DNA from 3 places in the Paenibacillus sp. FSL E2-0178 genome. Region 1 is predicted to be linked to each of the others. Evidence: riboswitches for the same ligand, from Rfam matches in the RefSeq annotation. Region 1 holds a riboswitch; each other region holds the start of a gene.
What was found. Region 1 has a riboswitch for cyclic di-AMP ahead of MHI42_RS20360 (G5 domain-containing protein). Riboswitches for the same ligand answer to the same signal wherever they lie in the genome.

Region 1 (5,676 bases):
CTGCGGCCATAAGATCCTCCAGCCCGATTACAGCCGGTGCCCCTTCAAAAGAAGTATGGACATGCTCCAGCGCATGGCGGATGGCCTCAGGCGAGGCATTCTCCACACCTATATCCCCTTTGCGGGTAGCATCCTTCTCCGGAATGAATGCGTGCTTGCATCCGGGTACCTTGGAGGAGACAATTTTGCGAATCCGCTCTCCGGCATGATCGGGATCCGTGAGGATAATAACCCCTCTGCGTTCCATGGCTAATGTAATCTTTGCAATGACCTTACGGTCCACTGCGGAACCGCCTGTTTCAATCGTATCCGCTTCTACCGCCCGCTTAACGGCCACGGTATCGCTTTTACCTTCGACGACAATTAATTCTTTAATCATAAATAATTTACTCCCTTATTCTAAAACGCAAAAAGAAGAGGATTCGCTCCCCTTCTTTTTGGCTAAAGAATGTATAAGTGATGAGCGGCAGCTCTCTAAATTCCGTAAGTGCTACCCCCACTATATCTTATAAACCGCTAATTTGCAAAAGACTTGCCGCTTAATTAAGCTCCGGCTTCACAGGTCCAATCACATAGATGGTCCGCGACTTCCGGCCGAAATTACGGGCATGGCTAAGTGAATCGTAGTATACATCCACCTTGTTGCCTTTAATGGCACCGCCGGTATCCTCTGCTCGGCGAAACCCTAATCCCTCAATGTACACCCACCAGCCAATTGGTATTACATTCGGATCCACTGCAATAGTGCGGCCTTCCGTTACGCGTGTGCCGGAGGCGGTACGTGTTCCAATTCCCGGTTCTTCCGAGGAATAAGCCGTCATAGATACGTTTTTGATCATTTTTTTGTATTCAAAATCTACGCCTGCCTTGCTCGTGACGTTGTTGCTCTTCGCACTGACTTTGGATGATTTGGAGGTTGTTGTTGCTTTGGATGTAGTTGCAGCAGCTACAACAGGCTTCGGAACCGCTTTGGTACCGACAGCAATAACCTTATCTTTGGTTACCGTCTGAACTTCCTTGCCGACCATATTCATGGAGACTAGCTCCCCATCCTGATATACCTTCTCGATATGCTGGATGATCGCGCCCGGCTTGCCTGCCTGTGCAACTCTTACGTCTCCCTTATACAGAGAGGGGTCTGCGGTTTTGATGACCTTAAAAGGCAAGTTTACTGTCCGCTGTACGGTCTGCTTGGTAATACGGACAATCTTGACTTCCATGTCTGGTGTGACTGCGGTATCAAGCGAAGGGAAAATCTTGTCATTGCCCTCCAGGCTGTAACCCAGCTTGGTAATGGCATCTCCGAGCGAATCCTCGGTGGTGTATATGGTCTTGGTTGCACCGTCTGCAGTAAGCATAAGCTTCTGCGCACGGGTGATTACGACACGGTCGCCGTCTTGTATTTCATCACTAAGGCCAATAGATAGCTCATCATACGGCTGCAGCGAAATTTGTTCCTTTGCCAGCACATCACTGAGCAGCGCTTCCCGCGTCTCCAGTGTCTGTACCTGTCCGTCTATAACTAAAATAATTTCTTTATTACTCTGACCGTGTACGTACAGCAGAATTAACAGTGCGATAACAATCGATATCACACCTGCAAGTGAAAGTACGCGAGGATTCACTTGCTTCAACCGTAATGCGAAAGACCTGCTGGATGATTGCGAATCATGGGATACCTCTGGTTGGAATACGCCCACTCTCTCCATCCTCCTTACATAGCCCCGTCGTCCAAGTTATATCAAGGTGACTGCATCATTTCTGACGAAACTAGGTTTGAGATTGCAACAGGATACGCCCGCATTGCTCCAGCGTTTCCTGCTCATGGATCGCCTGCTCGGCATAGCTACTCCGGATATCTGTTATATAACAGTATGCCGGGAACATCCGCATTATTCAAAACAAAAAAAAGCCCAAAAAAGAGTTCACAGAGGACTCTTTCGTGGCTTCTCCGGTGTCGAATACGCGGGAATGTTTATGCACGAGGTTTCCTCTCTTACTTGCGCTTACGGGGTTAGCTGTCGGGTTCGGGCATAAGAGAGACGCCCTATCTCAGGTCACCCGCTCACGGCGGTTGCCCTCAAATTCACCCCAAAGACCACGTGAAGAAATCAAATAAATTCTGCGGCAATTCTGTGTTGTACTCTATGTACGGGCATGCGGCAGGGCATTTATTGGTTCCCCCGTTCTCCATACGGAGACTCAGCGAGACGATCCATGAAATAGTGACTGTCACAGTAACAACAGCTCACTGCACTGAAAAGATGATATCCTGTTTTGATGCATGTTGTAAAGGACGATTCAACCACGTTTACGTAAAAAAATGATTAAAATATTGTAATATTCAGCCGTTTTTAGACTATAAAAGTTTAATATATCGGCTATACTTCATTTTTCACCGCTTTTTCTCCCGTTTTCAGACAATCCCAAATCGTTCCAGTGCGTTCGCATACGTAATTTCAGCCAATTCCTGTAAATCAATCCCTTTTATTGCCGCAGCTGCCTCCGCTACCAGTCTTACATGTGCGGTCTCATTCCGCTTGCCGCGGAAGGGGTGCGGAGTCAAATATGGGGAGTCCGTTTCGATCAGCAGCCGGTCCAGCGGAGTCTGGGCGAGCACCTCTTTGGGCACCCTTGCATTCTTAAACGTAATCGGTCCGCCGAAGGACAAATGGAAGCCGAGATCCAGACACATTTTGGCGCTTTCCCAGCTGCCGGAGAACGAATGCATCACCCCTCCAACCTCACCCGCTTTTTCCTCCCGCAGAATCCGGATTACATCCTCGTGGGCATCGCGGTTATGGATACAGATTGGCATCTTCAGTTCACGTGCCAGGCCAATTTGCTTGCGGAATACCTCATGCTGCACATCCTTAGGAGAGGTGTCCCAATAATAGTCAAGTCCGATCTCACCGATGGCCACTACCTTGGGATGACTGCAAAGCGAAGCAATCCATTCGAGGTCGCCCTCCTTCATACTGAATGCATCCTGGGGATGCCAGCCCACCGCTGCATAAATATAATCATATTTCTCTGCGAGCTCCATCGTTGTCGGAATCGTCTCCCGGTTGAAGCCGATATTGATCATTTTACTGACTCCGGACTCCAGTGCCCGGGCGATTACCTCCTCGCGGTCCTCGTCGAATTGCGGAGCATCCAAATGGGTATGTGTGTCGAATAACTGCATTATATTTCATCCTTTCCGCCTTGATTTCTATGATGAATTACAAGTATTTTAGGTTATTTTGCAAAAATATCTGCGATGGAGGGCGGCAGCTGTGGAAGGGCTTTCTGCAGCCTGTCCTGCGGGAAATAGAGATGGTATCTGCCTCGGTGAATCCCGCTGATTGAGCGTACAATATCCGATACCTCAGAGATCTCCCGCAGCTTATCATGACGGTCCAGAAGCAGAATCTGTTTGCTGTCAAAAGCGTCCCCCGGACGGAATACATCATAAGGAAGATCTGTCGGAAAATCGATTTCCAGATCATAATCAGCACGCAGTCCGGCACCGGCAAAGCTGCGGCGGATTTCGTCAATTGTCTCTGTATCCAGATGCTCCATCTCCACATATTTATACAGTTTACGATGAATAAATCGGCTGCACAAGTCGCTTAAAATTTCATCACTCTCCAGCGTCCACTGCATGAAGGCTGTCTGCATCAATGCCTCATCCAGCAGCAGGTACTGCTCCACCGTTACATCCCCGCGGAACAAATCACTTAGCGGCTCAATCATGAACCGGAAAGCATAATCCTCCTGTACCAGCTCCTTGGCTCTGCGGAGAATCTGGCGCAGAATAATTTCCGAGCTGCGTGTTACCGGATGGAAATAGACCTGCCAGTACATCTGATAACGTGACATCAGGTAATCCTCAATCGCATGCATCCCGGATTCTTTAACAACTACCCGGCCGTCATAGGGACGCAGCATCCGCAGAATCCGGTCAATGTCAATGGTTCCGTAATTCACCCCTGTATAATAGGCATCACGCAAAAGATAATCCATCCGGTCCGCATCCAGCGGCCCCGACACCAAATTGACAACAATTTCATGCTCATACGTTTTGGAGATCACAGAGGCTACTTTTTTAGGAAAGTCCTCAGCTACATCACGCAGAATAGCGGTGATTTCCGTATCCTCCAGAATGATCCGGCAGGTCCAGTCCTCATGGTCCATTTCAAAAGCTTCTTCTATAGAATGGGAAAACGGGCCATGTCCCAAATCATGCAGCAGCGCCGCACACAGGGTAAGCAAACTCTCCTCAGGCATCCAATCCTTATATCCGCTCCGTTCAAACTGCGATATAATCCGCCGGGTAATTTCATAAACACCAAGCGAATGGGAAAACCGGCTGTGTTCTGCGCCATGGAAAGTCAGATAAGAGGTACCGAGCTGGCGGATGCGCCGCAGACGCTGGAACTCCTTGGTGTTAATCAGACGCCAGATAATGGTGTCCTGGACGTGAATGTAGTTATGAACCGGATCCTTAAATACCTTCTCTTCTGTCAGCGGTTGCTTCATGAGATCAACTCCTTTGAATAATATCCATAGAAATAGGGTGGAATTACAGTTATAATAATAAATATTGTCGTACTTTGTCGAATTATGACAATTTAGCAATTTACAAATCGACAAATATTTTCGAGGTTCTTTTTGGGATATATGCCTAACCAATGGCGGTATGAATGTTTCCTTCAAAGTTTCCTTAAAATTCGCCTCAAAAAAGGTTGACTGTTTTGGGAATGGTTGGTATTATAAATATCATAAAACAGTGAACAATGTCGAATATTGACGCTTTTGATAATTGAGAGGAGCAACGATTGTAATGATGAAATCAACAGGAATTGTACGTAAGGTAGATGAGCTTGGACGGGTCGTTATTCCAATTGAATTGCGCCGCACACTGGGTATTGGAGAAAAAGATGCGCTCGAAATTTACGTGGACGGTGAGCGGATCATGCTTAAGAAATATGAGCCTGCCTGCATTTTCTGCGGTAATGCTGAGAATGTAACCTATTTCAAAGGTAAAATTGTTTGTCATGAATGTATTTCTGCTATCCCTACCCCTGTGACAAACTAAACCAAATAGGTTATAATAGGAACTAATCAAATTGTTAATTCTAACCTTTTTATATCTCCTTGGCCTCCCGTTAGCGCGGGAGGTATTTTTTTGCACTTTTTTCGGGGACTTTCCCCGAATACCCCTTTACCCTATTTAAACATTAACTATTAAATTCATAACCCTTAGATCATAACCTTTACTTCTTCTTACCCTCCCAAACCCTCCCTATAGGGAGGGCCCCAAGGGCCCCGGCCCTCTGGACACCCGGAAGCTTGGCTAACTGTGCAGATGGGGCGGAAGGAAGTCATGTTCGGCGGTGGACCGGCCCTTTTCGGACTCCCTGAAGGTGCGTCCTCAGGGCCTTGCCATGCGCAGTGTTTCGCCGCACGCATCGCTCTTGCGGCGGTTGTGCGGCTTCGCTCTTAGGTGACGCTAGCAGTGGAACCGCTCTCCCTGCGGGAATTGCTTTAAGGCGGAGCCGATTAGCAACTTTGGTGCGTGCTGGTTATTTGCCTTCATGTTACCTTCGTGCTGCGGTACGCTCTCCCTGCGGGAATTGCTATGTCAGCGCGGCCAAATGACTTTCGTTCGGGCGATAGCGTAGGCGTAAT
Region 2 (5,676 bases), 630 kb from region 1:
TCCTCTGATGTCTATTCAACAAATCCATACACTGGATGAACTGCAACAATACGTAGGGCAACCCGGCAAAAAATTGCTCTTCAAGCACAGCACCACCTGCCCGATCAGCGCCAAAGCAAATGAGGAGTTCCAGGCCTATACACAGAATTCCGACACGCCTGCCGCCATTGTACATGTTATCGAAGACCGTCCGGTCTCCAATCAGATTGCCGAGGATTTCGGGATTAAGCATGAATCGCCGCAGATTTTCCTGCTGGAGGATGGTGAGGTCCGCTGGAACACTTCCCACTGGAAAATCACCCGCGGCGCCATCAAGGAAGCTGTGGAGCAATGAGCCAGAACGTAATCATCTATTCCACCTCCGGCTGCAGCGACTGCAATCAGGTGAAGCAGCTGCTTGAGAGCAAGGGCATTCCCTTCGAAGTCAGAGATGTGATGACCAGTACCGTCTATCAGGAAGAAGTCGAGAAGCTGGGCTTCATGGGTGTTCCAGTCACCGTGTCCGGAGACCGGGCTGTCAAGGGCTTCAATCTCCCTGAGCTTCAGGAGCTTATTGAGGCAGCTGTACAGTAAGGATTCAGTCAGTTATGCAAAATGGTGCCGCCCTCTTTACAGGGCCGGCACCATTTTTGTCGTTCAGATCTGTCAGGCCGGGAATGTAACCCCCGTCATAGCTTCACTCAGCTCCCATAGCATCAGGGCGTTGCCCGAATCGATCGCCCAGTCCTGCACCCCAGGCTGGTGCGAATCCCCGGACTCCGCAACAGGAGCGATGTCGGCATCCTCGCAATACACGCCGCCCGTGCCGTCGAGCAGCGGACTCACCGCGCACCAGACACTGGTCGCGGCTCCCTGCTGGACCGTCTTCATATGATTCATACGCCCGGCCGGGATACGGTTGCCCGCCTCATCCAGCGCCCCCATGCCGCGCAGCTCGTCATCCGACAGATGCCGGGCCAGATCGGTCAGGATGCTGCCGGGATGCACGGAGAATGCCCGGACACCATGTACTTGCCCGCGTTTGTCCAGTTCAAGGGCGAACAGCACATTGGCGGTCTTCGACTGGCCGTAGGCTGTCCATTTCTCATAGGCCCGCCGCTCAAAGTTCACGTCTGCGAAATCAACACCGGCAATGCGGTGGCCGCGTGAGGATACGGAGACTACCCGTGCGCCTCCGGACTTCACCAGCGCAGGCCAGAGCCGGGCTGCCAGCTGGAAATGCCCCAGATGGTTGGTGGCGAACTGCACTTCGTATCCGCGAGCATCCCGGGCCAGCGGCGAAGCCATAATGCCTGCGCTGTGAATGAGGATATCCAGCGGCCGGCCGGAGTCCAGGAACCGCTGCGCGAAGGCATCGATGGATACCGGCTCCAGCAAATCCAGTGACTCCAGCTGGACTCCGGGGATGCCGGCAAGGGCGAGCCGGGCCTTTTCCGGTGTCCGTACGGGAACTATCAATGTAGCTCCGGCCGCAGCCAGGACACGTGTGGTCTCCAGACCCAGGCCGGAGTAGCCGCCGGTCACGATGGCTGTTTTGCCGCTCAGATTATGGCCTTGGATTACTTGCTCCGCCGTAGTGTCCGGCCCAAACCCCGAAGGAATCGGGTGCTGCTTAACTTTCGCGTGATTCAACTCTTTGTTCGTCTCCTGATTCAACCCAGTATTCATTCCTCGTTCCTCCTCTGTTCCATTTCCGCGATGAACCTGCCGTCCTTAAGCTCCCGGAAGTTCTTCAGCTTGTATTTCATAAGCTCCAGGGCCGCCGTAAGTTCCGTGAGCTGCTCTTCAATCAACGTTTTATGCCCGTCCAGCACACTGTAGCATTCATCGTAGTCCTCTTCCGCTGACGCCCGGATGTATTCTTGAATGATGCGCAGCGGCATATGGGTTCTTTTGAGAATAGCAACGAAATGCACCCGGTCCAGCTCACGCCTGCTGTATGCCCGCTGGCCGTTCTCCTTGCGGCTTGCCGGGGGCAGGAGCTTGATTTTCTCATAATAGCGGATGGTATCCTGGCTGAGTCCTGTCCGCTCTGCTACCTCGGCAATCGTAAAAACAGGCTCCATTTGCTGCTGGCCTCCTTCTTAATCTAGCTTCTTAGTTTGGCTTTCAGTCTTGGTAATTTACTGACAGTCTGCCCTTACAGAATCAAATGATAATCCCTGGAGTATGGTCCAAGTCAAGCATTCGGGAAGCGGGAATTAGGCCCTCCCGGATGTATGGTTTGTGCGGCTAGAAAGGATACCCTTTTCGTAGAATCGGGCTCTAATTCAGGTACAATTTGTAAACCGCCGTAATTACTCTAATAACACAATCACGCATCTATTTGCCTGACGGGTAACGCTTACTTTATCTTCAATCTCTCATTATCTCCCGATATCTCACTAATACGCCCATTTCACAAAAATTCGATATCGACGCCGTTTCCGTCTAACGCATTAATATTTCCGGAGTTCTCCTGCCGCTGCCTCCCAAAAATAAAAAACGGCGATTGAGCGAGATAAACGGATGATAATCGGCCACATATATGGTTTTAGTCTCCAATATTCCTCGCAAAGCAGCAATTTATTGCAAATCCGGCGCAGAAGCACTCTTTTCCATTTTTACAAAGACAACCCTGAAAGGGTATGATTCGTGTTGAAAGTTACCAGTGAAAATGTGAATGCACGCTGAATTTCCGCCAAGCGGAAAACGGGGGAACCATCAGGCCGCAGGCCTACTTGGGGTGAATCCGAAGGAGACTTCAATTACGCAGTCTCAAAAGGTAGGGCGACTCTCACCGTCCGAATCCGACAGCTAACCCCGTAAGCGTAAAGAGAGAGATCTTGATCCGCCACGATTTTGCCCCAGGCTTCTTACGCCTGCAACAAAACCGCAGCAGAGGTCCTCCTCTGTCTGCGGTTTTTTGCGCACTTATTCCGGAGGATCAGCATTTCGGCAAACCTATCAACTACATATCCAAACTATAAATCGCCCACATTCAGGAAGGAACGTGTCCACATGCCAGACCCATTATCGTCCAACGCAGCTCCCGCTGCCGGATTCACCAGCTATATTGAGCAATATAGCGGAACCATCTATGCGCTAAGCTGTCTCCTGCTGGAGAAGGGCGCCCGCGCCGATCAAGCCGCAGTTGCCACATTCGCGGCACTCTATGAGCCTTGGCTCAAGGGCAGCATCCAAGCAGATGCTTACTCCCTTACCGCCTACAGGGAATGCATCCGGCAATGCTCGCTGGTTGCTCAAGACCGCGGCCGCTGCTCTTCTGCCCTGCTCACCTGGGAGGATCAGATCGCCAGCGCCTTATGGTACGGCATCCAGCTGCCTCTGCCCGAGATCAGCCTCATCCTGCAGCGAAGCGTCCCTGAGCTGAAAGCGCAGCTCAGAGGGATTCGCGAACAGATGGCTGCTGCGCGGCCAGCTGTCCCGCGCCCGTCGGCGGGATAATAGGGAAGATGGCTGGGCCTGCAACAATAGCTTTAATCATGCCACTGCGATCCATGCGGACTGTAGATCCGTTATTTCGCCCAATCAGGCCATTCAGCGATCCATGCGGACTCAGAGGACCTTAACTAACCAGTTTCGCCTCATTTTGAGCTCCCTCGAACAATATAAGCGCTCCTGAGTCCGCAACGGGTAAAAAAGCAGGCTTTTTCACAAAATAAGGTCCTCTCATTCCGCGTAGCAAGCGCTGCATGGAGTAAATCCGCTGACGCCGTACATATTAATAAAAGCCGCAGCATCCGCCACGACTCTCCATTTGCTATGCTATGCTATCCGTTCCAGTGCCAGAAATCAGCGCTTGCCCTTGCCGCCCTTGGCGAACCGCCAAAAAGCCATGCAGCATCCGAGCAGCCCGACGCCCAGCAAGATGGTCTGCAGTGCTCCCAGCCAGGTTGATTTGTCCGACGGGATCAGGCTGCTGATAATGATCAGCAGGATGGAGACCACGACCAGCACGGGGGTTTGTCTACTTTTTTTCACAAAAAATCACCACTCCTAATTACTAATATTACTAAGGTACACTATCTGCTGGGTTTTAACCAGTTGGGGGGGGGGTACTCACTCTATAGAACAGCATTATTTATAAGCCCGATAACAAGTATCGCTTCTTGTTTATAGCCTTCAAGATTATCTAGCGCCACCCATTCCGGGTCATCTTTTCTATACTGATAGAATCTTACAACCACGTCTTTTCCATCCAGCTGAGAGCTCAATACGATAATAAACTGCCTATCGCTGTAGTACTCTTGCATCTTCCCTGTCCACCGATCTATTATTTGCATTCCAGTTGCTATATCACTTACATGTAAATGATTAATTGATGCTTCTAATCCAGTTCTGTCCGGGTATGTTGTTTCTTTGACTGTTTTTAAAGTTCCAAGTTCAGTGGTATCTATCAAAATACAATGATCCCATTCCGTAAAACTAGGACTCGGTCCCTCCGAGGCTACATGGACTGAAGGTGGCACATTTTTAAGTAAATAACGCATTGCCTTATTTGTCTTCGTACTTCTCCTCATCACTACAGGTCATCCACCTTCCATACCCCATCCATTTTAATTATTGAATAGACAGCGGTATCATCACTCCCGTTATCCCAGGACCTGTCCGCTACCACTTCATATTCATCAGCGTCTATTTTATTCATTTCATTAATTTCGTAATCTGTTATATTTGCCGTCTCCTTGCTGATTTCATCATACAGAGCCTTCATTTCATCTATCGTCTTACTTTCTGAGGTATCTCCGGAACACCACATGTGCACTTTCGCGATGAAATCATCCAGGTAGCTCACTACCACACTGTTCAGCTCCGGATCATCACTTAGCTTCTGCTGCTTAATCGTTCTAAATCCATCTAACATAATATCCGGCCGCTTCACAAAAGTCTATCTGTTTAAATACGAGGATTAACAATAACATTGCAAATCAGCTCTATCGTAGATATAATATGTCCGTAATAACTATTTAGTGTAATTAAAGGAGATCGGGCTATGACTGAGTTCTGGGAAGCAAGCTTCATAGAAAAACAAACGATGTGGGGATTTGAACATTCTGACTCGGCCATCTTAACCAAGGATTTTTTCCTTGAAAAGAATGTTAAAGACATCCTGGTTCCCGGCATTGGATATGGCAGAAATGCAAAGGTTTTTATGGACAATGGAATAGATGTTACTGGTATTGAAATTTCGCAAACAGCGATTGATCTGGCGAGGCAGAGCGGGCTGGATATGAATGTTTTTCACGGCTCGGTAACCGATATGCCATTTGACAACAAACTCTATGACGGTATTTTCTGCTATGCCCTGATTCACTTATTGGATCAGCGTGAGCGGGAGAAGTTCATTCAGGATTGTTATAATCAGCTGAAGCCGGGTGGATATATGGTCTTTACAACGGTATCCAAAAAAGCACCAATGTACGGTAAGGGCGTCCAACTGGATACAGACTATTTCGAAATCATGGACCGAGTGAAAATGTTTTTTTATGATGCTGACTCCATTCAACAAGACTTTGCCAACTATGGCCTGGTCGAGATATCAGAAATAGATGAGCCCGGTAAGAATATGAAAAACAAGCCTTCCATAAACTTCTTATTTGTAAAATGTAAAAAGGATCCCCTCAGCTACCAAATACAAAAACACCTCTAAGGTCGAAATCCTATCAGAATAGA
Region 3 (5,676 bases), 3.8 Mb from region 1:
ATGGTGCTGTGTATTGATCCGGCCCTTAAGAAGATCATCAGTGCCAATCCTGCCCTGCGGTATACCACCGGATATGGAAGAGAAGAACTGGGGGAATTCAAGAACATCCTGTACAGTGAAAGGGATGAAGCCGCGGTCAAGGAAGCTGTGCGCAATGCCTCCCAAGGGAAGTCCTCCAAGCTGGAGCTGAAGGTTATCACCAGGGACGGCCAGCAGATGATCTGCAGCGTAACGGTATTTCCATTGCTTCATAATAAGGAACAGCTGGTCTATATCGTTGCCGAGGATGTCACTGCCCTGATGCAGTACCAGCATGAACTGATTCAGGCCCGGGATGCGGCAGAGAGTGCTGCCAGGATGAAAAGCGAGTTTCTGGCGACGATGAGCCATGAAATCCGCACGCCGCTGAACGGAATTATCGGCATCAATCAGCTGCTGGCCGAAGAAATCAGCAAACCCGAGCATCTGGAGCTGCTGAAGCTGCAGAGTACCAGCAGCCAGGCATTGCTTCATGTAATGAGTGATGTTCTCGATATATCCCGCCTGGAAGCAGATGGTCTCGTGTTGAACCAGGAGCCGTTTCAGCTGACTGTGCTGCTGCAGGAGTGTATGGAGCTGTTCGAAGTGATCACAAGAGACAAGCAATTGTCGTTTGTGCTGTCGGTAGAAGAGGGGCTTCCCGGCAAGTTCGTGGGAGACATTGCGCGGATCCGTCAGATCCTGGTTAATTTAATCGGCAATGCGGTGAAATTCACTCCTTCGGGAGCGGTTACAGTTACTGTTGAATCCTGCGGCCTGATGGGAGCCTCTCAGACGCTGCAATTCAAAGTGCAGGATACGGGTATTGGCATTCCGCCGGATAAGCTGCAGCTGCTGTTCCAATCCTTTTCCCAGGTGGATGCTTCCCACACGCGTAAATATCCCGGTACTGGTCTGGGTTTGGCCATTTGCAAGAAGCTGGTGGAGCTTATGCAGGGAGAAATATGGGCGGAACCGGCGCCGGGCGGCGGGACCCAGTTCTTTTTCAGAATTGTGCTACAGTCGCTGGATTCATCGCCGGAGCTGATTTACAACCAAGAAAATGAAGACAGCGGAGTGCCTCCGGCAACAAAAGCTGTATAATGTAGGGTTTGCCAAGGAGAGAACTTTAATTATATAATTTTAAAGTAACTTATCTTTTATCACGACAGTCCTATGGACAGAAAGGAACTCTCTTTGAGCAAATCAAAAAAGAACAATGTCGCGCTTCCCCAGATGAGCAAGCAGGAGAAACGCCGGGCAGAGCAGGAGCAGCAGAAGCAGAAAACGAGAATTCTGATCGTGAGTACAGTGGCTTTAGTTGTTATTATTTTTGTAGGATTATTCATGCTGGCCTCGAAGGACGACTCAACTACAGGATCTGCTGCGGCTCCCGTTGACTTCAACTACAGTGAAATGGCACGGCTGGGCAAAGAAGATGCACCCGTCAAAATCGTTGAATTCGGCGATTACAAATGTCCGGCTTGCGCCCAGTTCACCGGAGTGATTAAACCGCAAATCGTTCAGGAGTATGTTAATCAGGATAAAGCAGCCTTTTACTTCGTCAACCTGGCCTTTATCGGTACGGATTCGAGAACAGCCTCACTTGCGGCACTCTCCGTGTACCATCAGAATCAAGAGGCCTTCTGGAAATTCTTCGATGCTATCTATGCTAACCAGGGTGAAGAAAAGGTAGAGTGGGCAACCCCGGACTTCCTGGTAAGTCTGGCACAGCAATTAGAACTGCCCATTGACTTCGATTTGCTGCGTAAGGATATTGAAGACAAGACCTACGAAAGCGAACTGGAGAGAGATATCCAGCTTGGCACAGACACAGGCGTAACCAACACGCCATCACTGTATGTCAATGGAGTCAAGGTGAATGAACCTTTTAATATGGAGGAAATTGATGCTCAAATCCAGGTAGCTGCGGAAGCTGTGGCTGCACAATGAATAAATTCTCTGCATTCTGCCGCCGGAATTGTCTCTACTTGGCCTGGTTCGTCTCGGTTGTTGCTGTAGCAGGCAGTCTGTATCTCAGTGAAGTGCTGAAATATGAGCCCTGCAAGCTATGCTGGTTTCAGCGGATATTTATGTACCCGCAGCTGATTTTGCTCGGAATCGCCACTTACCGGGGGGATAAGCGCATTATCCCTTATGTTCTTCCCTTAAGTTTGATTGGCGGAAGCATTTCGATCTATCATTACGCGGAGCAGAAAATTCCGGCACTCAGCAAGGTGCTTCCATGTACAATTGGTGTGCCGTGTAACACGGATTATCTGAATTATTTCGGATTCATCACCATCCCGCTGCTGGCACTCATTGCGTTCGCATTAATCACAATTCTGCTATGGACAGGGCGTAAAGAGGATGCAGGTGAGTAAGAAGCCGTCAGGCAGAATGAAGAGTAACTATTTCCCTTAAATTGAGTGTAAATTATTAAGCAGAAATGCTGTAAAATCACGCGATAAAGGGATAATGAAAGAGAATGAAAGAGCAAGACATACCGGATCATGGATTTGGTTGTTTTGGTTGTTTTTCATTCTTTTTTCATTTGTTTCAACGCTTTACGGAAGAGGCATTGTAGATTATTATTAGTCCTTGTGAGAAGTTGAATATGCGCTGAATTTTCCGGAAGGAAAAACGGGGGAACCAAACTTGGCCGAGTGCCAACGGGGTGAATCGGAAGCGGGTCAGCAGACTCGAAAACCGTAGGGCTACCACAGCCCGAATCCGCCAGCTAACCTCGTAAGCAATAGTGGGATAATGACCATGCACTCAAGGCATGCGGATCATTTCCGTATGCTTATTTTTGTGCCTGCATTTATGAAATCCACTTATGAAAACAGCGCGCGGTACTGCCGTTTCAACTTAACAAAGAGAGGAACTGTTACTACAATGGTAAGCAAGGTAAAACGACTATTGATCGGGCGTCCGATGAAGTCGAACGAACTCGATCATGAAAAGTTATCCAAGGTGAAAGCACTGGCTGTCCTGTCTTCTGATGCGCTCTCGTCTGTAGCCTACGGAACAGAACAAATCCTAATCGTACTTGTGGCCGCAGGTTTCACAGCTATCTGGTACTCATTGCCAATTGCATTAGCCGTATTGGGCCTGCTGGCCATCTTAATCCTGTCTTATCGGCAGACCATTTTTGCTTATCCGCAGGGCGGGGGCGCCTACATTGTTGCCAAAACCAATCTAGGGGTTCATACCGGATTGCTTGCCGGTGGCTCTTTGCTGGTCGATTATATTCTAACGGTGGCGGTAAGCGCCTCGGCGGGAACGGATGCGATCACTTCAGCGTTCCCGGGTCTTCATAATCATAGTGTACTCATAGCGGTTACTGTCATTCTGCTCTTAACGATTGTCAATCTGCGGGGTGTTACTGAATCAGCTTCCTTCATAGCCATTCCGGTATATCTGTTCGTCGTCTCCATCTTTGTACTGATTATCGCCGGAGTCTTCAAGTATGCAACCGGCGGTGCTCATGCCCAGGTTCCTGAGATCGGCTCAGCGGTATCGAACGTAAGTATGTTCCTTCTGCTTAAGGCCTTCAGCTCCGGCTGTTCGGCACTGACCGGGGTAGAAGCGGTCTCCAATGCGATCCCTAACTTCAAAGCACCGGCTGAGAAAAATGCGGCTAAAACGCTGATGCTGATGGGTCTGATTCTCGGGGCTATGTTCACGGGGATTACGCTTCTGGCTTATTGGTACGGCATCATGCCGGATGAGAAAGCGACGGTTGTGTCGCAGATTACCGAGTCTACCTTTGGCCGCGGCGGTTTGTACTTCTTCATCCAAGGTATCACTGCAGTAATCTTGTTCCTGGCGGCGAATACAGCGTATTCGGCCTTCCCGCTGCTGGCTTTCATGTTCGCCAAGGACAAATATTTACCCCATGCCTTCATGGTGCGCGGAGACCGGCTGGGATTCTCCAACGGCATTATTTTCCTCGGCGTAATGTCGGCTGTGCTTGTAGCTGCTTTTCACGGAAATACCGAAGGGTTGATTCCATTATACGCCGTTGGGGTATTCATTCCGTTTACCCTTTCACAGCTTGGCATGATGGTCCAGTGGTACAGAACTAAGCCTAAGGGCTGGCAGAGCAAATTCGCTGTGAATACAGTAGGCATGCTCACAACCTTAACCATAACACTCATCTTCATTATTACTAAATTCTCGAGTGTATGGATGGCCTTCATCTTCCTGCCGCTTGTAATCATCGTGTTCCACCGGATTCACCGCCATTATATGAATATTGCCGATCAGCTGCGCATTTGTCCGGCGACGGATAAACCTTGTATTAAAGGAAGTACAGTAGTGGTTCCCGTTGCCGGTGTTACCCGTGCGGTGCTGCATTCGATCAGCTATGCGAAGTCATTGACTGAGAATGTAGTGGCTGTATATGTCGGATTCGATGAAGAAGAGATTCACAAAATGGAACAGAAGTGGGAAGAGTGGAACCCTGGGGTGCGCCTGATTGTACTCCGCTCGCGTTACCGCAGCATCATCCGCCCGCTGGTGAAATTCATCGATACGGTGGAGTGGAAAACCGCTTCTACAGACCATATTACTGTACTCATTCCGCAATTTGTTACGAAGCATTGGTGGCAGGCGATTCTGCATAATCAGACCAGCTTGTTCATCCGTTCTTATCTGATGAATCAGAAGGATATCGTTATAGCAACTGTACCGTATCATTTGCACAAATAGACATACCCTTTATATGTAAAACGGCTGTTTCCGCAGGTTGCGGGAACAGCCGTTTTTTGTTAAGCGCAGGGTGAGTGTACATGGAACCAGATAATTTAGTTGACAGAGAGAATGAGAATCAATATCATCAGTTTATGTGAGGCGAAGGCCGCAATCACCTTTGACCAATAATGAATGTATATACAGGAGGGGTAATTAATGTTTTCGTTCAACCTGCAAAGATCAACAAGCATGAAGCTGGCTATGGCCGGACTCATGACCACGACGTTGTTATTATCCGCATGCGGAAATAACAATGCAGCCAATAACGGGGCTGCGGCAACTACGGCACCTGCAGCAACTGCAGAAGCCACTACTGCACCGGCAGAAACAACAGCTCCAGCGGTAGAGCAAACAGTAACGGATGCCATGGGACATAAAGTCACTGTCCCTGCGAACCCGCAGCGTGTGCTTGCTTCTTATCTGGAAGACTATCTGGTCGCACTTGGCGTGACTCCGGTTGCCCAATGGTCCGTGACAAACGGCACTCAGGATTACCTTGCAGCTGAGCTTAAGGACATTCCAACCATCAGCTATGACCTTCCACTCGAAGCTGTAACCAGCTTCGCACCGGACTTCACTATTGTACAATCGGAAGGTACTGTCCAGAACGGTCTGTATGACCAGCTGAACAAAATTGCACCAACGTATGTACTCGGCGACGAAGTCAGCAAGGACTGGCGCAAATCGCTGCTCAAGATCGGCGAGCTGTTGAACAAAACGCCTGAAGCTGAAGCAGCAATTACAGCGTACGATCAAAAAGCTGCTGATGCAAAAGCCAAAATCTCTGCTGCCATCGGCGATGAGTCCGTTGCCATTCTCTGGCTGGTCTCCAAGAGCTTCTTCATTGTAGACGAAACCCGCAGCAGCGGAGCGGTATTGTATGGAGATCTTGGACTGAAG

Region 2: linked by a shared signal. The riboswitch ahead of MHI42_RS17665 (hypothetical protein) and the one ahead of MHI42_RS20360 (G5 domain-containing protein) in region 1 are both predicted to bind cyclic di-AMP.
Region 3: linked by a shared signal. The riboswitch ahead of MHI42_RS00925 (APC family permease) and the one ahead of MHI42_RS20360 (G5 domain-containing protein) in region 1 are both predicted to bind cyclic di-AMP.

The regions. Positions count from the first base shown of each region.
Region 1 is NZ_CP151953.1:4,699,074-4,704,749, forward strand. Features, by position in the region: gene rnmV (ribonuclease M5) at 1-379, opposite strand, end outside; gene MHI42_RS20360 (G5 domain-containing protein) at 540-1,700, opposite strand; cyclic di-AMP (ydaO/yuaA leader) riboswitch at 1,989-2,218, opposite strand; gene MHI42_RS20365 (TatD family hydrolase) at 2,417-3,187, opposite strand; gene MHI42_RS20370 (HD domain-containing protein) at 3,241-4,524, opposite strand; gene MHI42_RS20375 (AbrB/MazE/SpoVT family DNA-binding domain-containing protein) at 4,829-5,083, shown strand.
Region 2 is NZ_CP151953.1:4,072,988-4,078,663, forward strand. Features, by position in the region: gene ytxJ (bacillithiol system redox-active protein YtxJ) at 8-334, shown strand; gene MHI42_RS17650 (glutaredoxin family protein) at 331-573, shown strand; gene MHI42_RS17655 (oxidoreductase) at 646-1,668, opposite strand; gene MHI42_RS17660 (MerR family transcriptional regulator) at 1,665-2,066, opposite strand; cyclic di-AMP (ydaO/yuaA leader) riboswitch at 2,658-2,827, shown strand; gene MHI42_RS17665 (hypothetical protein) at 3,001-3,447, shown strand; gene MHI42_RS17670 (hypothetical protein) at 3,796-3,984, opposite strand; gene MHI42_RS17675 (hypothetical protein) at 4,068-4,526, opposite strand; gene MHI42_RS17680 (hypothetical protein) at 4,526-4,867, opposite strand; gene MHI42_RS17685 (class I SAM-dependent methyltransferase) at 4,997-5,653, shown strand.
Region 3 is NZ_CP151953.1:186,048-191,723, forward strand. Features, by position in the region: gene MHI42_RS00910 (ATP-binding protein) at 1-1,122, shown strand, start outside; gene MHI42_RS00915 (DsbA family protein) at 1,216-1,971, shown strand; gene MHI42_RS00920 (disulfide oxidoreductase) at 1,968-2,402, shown strand; cyclic di-AMP (ydaO/yuaA leader) riboswitch at 2,629-2,788, shown strand; gene MHI42_RS00925 (APC family permease) at 2,917-4,734, shown strand; gene MHI42_RS00930 (iron-hydroxamate ABC transporter substrate-binding protein) at 4,933-5,676, shown strand, end outside.